One region of the Streptomyces sp. NPDC026206 genome, then DNA from elsewhere that is predicted to be linked to it. Evidence: riboswitches for the same ligand, from Rfam matches in the RefSeq annotation. Region 1 holds a riboswitch; the other holds the start of a gene.
The links. A riboswitch is a leader RNA that binds a small molecule or an ion and turns the genes downstream of it on or off. The one in region 1 is predicted to bind thiamine pyrophosphate.
Positions count from the first base shown of each region.

Region 2: it holds a riboswitch for thiamine pyrophosphate, as region 1 does, so the genes downstream of both, thiO (glycine oxidase ThiO) here and thiC (phosphomethylpyrimidine synthase ThiC) in region 1, are expected to answer to the same signal.

Region 1 covers NZ_JBEZYL010000003.1:297,965-300,158, reverse strand. Annotated here, with positions in the region: gene thiC (phosphomethylpyrimidine synthase ThiC) at 1-1,208, opposite strand, end outside; TPP riboswitch at 1,202-1,339, opposite strand; gene AB0F13_RS07740 (YibE/F family protein) at 1,402-2,194, shown strand, end outside.
Region 2 covers NZ_JBEZYL010000009.1:137,617-139,810, reverse strand. Annotated here, with positions in the region: gene AB0F13_RS15820 (FAD-dependent oxidoreductase) at 1-654, opposite strand, end outside; TPP riboswitch at 854-966, shown strand; gene thiO (glycine oxidase ThiO) at 964-2,175, shown strand; gene thiS (sulfur carrier protein ThiS) at 2,172-2,194, shown strand, end outside.

The sequences.
Region 1 (2,194 bases):
TGGAGGTCGATGTTCTCCTTGATCTTGTGCATCGGGACGTGGCCCGGGCCCTCGATCATCGTCTGCACGTTGTGCCGCTTGGCGATCGTGTTGAGTTCGCCGAGCGTCTTCAGCTCGGCGAACTGGGCCTCGTCGTTGGCGTCCGCGATCGAACCGGGGCGCAGCCCGTCGCCGAGGGAGTACGTGACGTCGTACGCGGCGAGGATCTCGCAGAGCTCCTCGAAGTTCTCGTAGAGGAACGACTCCTTGTGGTGCGCCAGGCACCACGCCGCCATGATCGAGCCGCCGCGCGAGACGATGCCCGTCTTGCGGCGCGCGGTCAGCGGCACGTAGCGCAGCAGCACGCCCGCGTGGACGGTCATGTAGTCGACGCCCTGCTCGGCCTGCTCGATGACCGTGTCCTTGTAGATCTCCCAGGACAGTTCCTCGGCCTTGCCGTCGACCTTCTCCAGCGCCTGGTAGAGCGGGACGGTGCCGATGGGCACGGGGGAGTTGCGCAGCACCCACTCGCGGGTGGTGTGGATGTTGCGGCCGGTGGAGAGGTCCATGACCGTGTCGGCGCCCCAGCGGGTCGCCCAGGTCATCTTCTCCACCTCCTCCTCGATGGAGGAGGTCACGGCGGAGTTGCCGATGTTGGCGTTGACCTTCACCAGGAACTTCTTGCCGATGATCATCGGCTCGATCTCCGGGTGGTTCACGTTCGCCGGAAGCACCGCGCGCCCGGCCGCGATCTCCTCGCGGACGGTCTCGGGAGAAACGTTCTCCCGGAGGGCCACGTACTCCATCTCCTCGGTGATCTCGCCACGGCGCGCGTACGCGAGCTGGGTCACCGCGGCGCCGCCGCGGCCCCGGCGGGGCTGGCGCGGGCGGCCGGGGAAGACGGCGTCGAGGTTCTTCAGGCCACCGCGCGGCGACGTGTGCTTGATGCCGTCGTCCTCCGGGCGCATGGGCCGCCCGGCGTACTCCTCGGTGTCGCCCCGGCCGATGATCCAGTTCTCCCGGAGCGGGAGGAGGCCGCGCCGGACGTCCGTCTCGACGGCCGGGTCGGTGTACGGGCCGGAGGTGTCGTACAGCTGTACGTCCTGCCCGTTGGTGAGGTGTACTCGCCGCACCGGAACCCTGAGGTCCGGCCGCGAGCCGGTCACGTAGTCCTTGTGCCAGCCGATGTCCCGGCCGGTTTCGGACGTGCGTGCATCCTGCGAGGTCATGAGACCAGTCTCCCTACGCCGGCATTACCCGGTAACAGGTTCGGCGGTCGACGCAGCGGCGTCCGTACGTGCTTCCGTACGGAGGTCAGCGCCCTCTCAGCCCGGTGCTCCGAGCTCCCGCGATTGCAAAAGGTGGCACCACGCTAGCGCCTTCCGCTGCGGGCCTGCCAGGGGGGCTTGCGATGATCGGGGGGTGACCCCCACTGACCGCACTCCCCCCGCCCCCCACTCCCACGGCCATGGCCACGGGCACTCCCACAGCCATTCCCACGGCCCTGCGAAGCCCGTTTCGGCACATCTGCGCAAGGTGATCGCGGCCGTGCTCATCCCCTTCGCCGTCGCGGTGGTGACCGGCCTGATAGTCCTCTGGCCGGGTGGCGCGCCACCGCACCAGCCCACCGGGCTGGGCCTCGACCAGAAGACGGAGTCGGGTCGGGTGGTGAAGATCGAGGAGTTCGACTGCCCCAAGCCGGGCGGCCGGCCACCCCAGCAACAGCAGGCACCGCCCGGGGCGCCGCCCCCGGCGGAGGGACCGTGCGAAAAGGCCACGATCGAGGTCGCCTCGGGCCCGGACAAGGGGAAAACCTTCACGGAGGTCGTGCAGCCGAACGCTTCCCGTCGCTACGACGTCGGGCAGAAGGTGATCCTGGCGTACGCGCCGAAGGCCCCGGAGAATCTGCGCTATTCGGTCACGGACGTGGACCGGACCATGCCGATGATGCTGCTCGCGGGCATCTTCGCGGTCGCGGTCGTGGTGGTGGGACGGCTCCGCGGGATCTTCGCGCTGGTGGCCCTGGTGATCAGCTTCGGGATACTGACGCTGTTCATCCTGCCGGCGATCCTCCAGGGCTCCAATCCCCTGCTGGTCGCCGTGGTCGGCGGCAGCGCGATCATGTTGATCGCGCTCTACATGTGCCACGGGGTCACGGCCCGGACGTCGGTGGCGGTTCTGGGCACCCTGATGTCCCTGCTGGTCATCGGCCTGC
Region 2 (2,194 bases), on a different contig from region 1:
GCCCTCCTCCACCGCGGCCACGCGCGCGCCGGTGAGCAGCCGCGCTCCGCTCTCGGCGTACCAGTCGGCCATGTGGGCGGCGACCTCGTCGGGCATGGCGCCCGCCAGCGGCCGGTCCGCGGCCTCGACGACGGTCACCCGGCAGCCGGCCTCGCGCGCGGCCGTCGCGAACTCCGCGCCGATCCAGCCGGCCCCGACGGCGACGACGTCGCGCTGCCGGGTCAGGACCGGGCGCAGTCGTTCGGCGTCGTCCACGGTGCGCAGCACATGGACGCCCGGCACGTCCTCGCTGCCGGGCAGGGCAATGGGTTCGGCGCCGGTGGCGATGACCAGGACGTCGTAGGGCACGGGGCCGCTCCGGGTCTCCAGCACGTGGTCGGCGGCCCGCAGCCCGGTGGCCTCCAGGCCGAGCCGCAGGTCGATGCCGAGCGAGTCGAAGTCGACCTCGAAGGCGGAGCCCTCCGCCCGGCCGAGCAGGACGGCCTTGGACAGGGGCGGCCGGTCGTAGGGCTGGTGGGGCTCGGCGCCCAGCAGGGTGATCGCGCCGTCCCAGCCCTGCTCCCGCAGGGCGACCGCGGTCTGCACCCCGGCCACGCCCGCGCCGACGATGACGACGACGCGCCGGTCACTGAAGGTGTTCGTCTGCTCGCTCACCCGGTCAACTCTAGGGCGGCGGTCCGCGTCCGCCCGAGCACCGCGTGCCGAGATCTCTGACACAGCGTCACCGTGTCCGGCCGTCCGCCGCCCGGACGTCCCGGCCGGGTCCGCGCCCGCGACCGCGCCGCCCGTCCTGCCGCAGGCGCGGCGCGGCCACCCTTACGGCCGGTCCTCGGCGCGTACTAGGGTGGCCGCTGCACGCACTCGCGGGAGCCCGGACGCACCGGGCTGAGAGGGAGGCTGGACGGCCTCCGACCGTACGAACCTGATCCGGGTCATGCCGGCGAAGGGAGGGGCTGGACGCCCATGCACGCGCATCGCACTGCCGCGCATCATTCCTGCGACGTCCTCGTCATCGGCGGTGGCGTCATCGGCCTGGTCACGGCCTGGCGCGCCGCCCAGCGGGGCCTGCGCACCGCCGTCGCCGACCCGGCGCCCGGCGGTGGCGCGGCACACGTGGCCGCCGGGATGCTGGCCGCCGTGACCGAGCTGCACTACGGCGAGCAGACGCTGCTCGCCCTCAACCTCGCCTCGGCGCGGCGCTACCCGGCGTTCACGGCCGAGCTGGAGGAGGTCAGCGGCCAGGACACCGGCTACCGCGCCTGCGGCACGCTCGCCGTCGCCCTCGACGCCGACGACCGGGCGCACCTGCGGGAGCTGCACGCCCTGCAGCAGCGGTCCGGTCTGGATTCGCAGTGGCTGTCGGGGCGCGAGTGCCGCCGCCTGGAACCGATGCTCGCGCCCGGCGTGGGCGGCGGGCTGCGTGTGGACGGCGACCACCAGACCGATCCCCGGCGGCTGGCGGGGGCCCTGCTGACGGCCTGTGAGCGGGCCGGGGTGGTCTTCCACCGGACGCGGGCGGCGCGGGCCGTGCTCGCCGCGGGCCGGGCCGTCGGCGCCGAGCTGGCGGACGGCACCCGCGTCGCCGCCGGGCAGACCGTGCTGGCGGCGGGCAGCCTCAGCGGCCGCGTCGAGGGGCTCCCGGCGGACGTTCTGCCTCCGGTCCGCCCGGTCAAGGGCCAGATCCTGCGGCTGCGCGTCCCGGACGCCTACCGGCCCTTCCTGTCCCGGACCGTACGGGCGGTCGTCCGCGGCACCCCGGTGTACCTGGTGCCGCGCGAGAACGGCGAGCTGGTCGTCGGCGCGACGAGCGAGGAGCTCGGCTGGGACACCACCGTGACGGCGGGCGGCGTCTACGAGCTGCTGCGCGACGCCCACGAGCTGGTGCCCGGCATCACCGAGCTGCCGCTGGTGGAGACCCTCGCCGGGCTGCGCCCCGGCTCCCCGGACAACGCCCCGCTGCTCGGGCCGACCGGCCTGCCCGGGCTGCTCGTGGCCACCGGGCACCACCGCAACGGTGTGCTGCTCGCGCCCGTCACCGGAGACGTGATGGCCGAGGTGCTCACCACCGGACGGCTGCCCGAAGAGGCCCGCCCGTTCTCCCCCCGACGCTTCACCCCCTCCCCCATGGCCTCAACGGCATGGGAGGTACCCCCATCCCAGGAGCAGCCCGCATGACCGGCAGCGAAGTCACCAC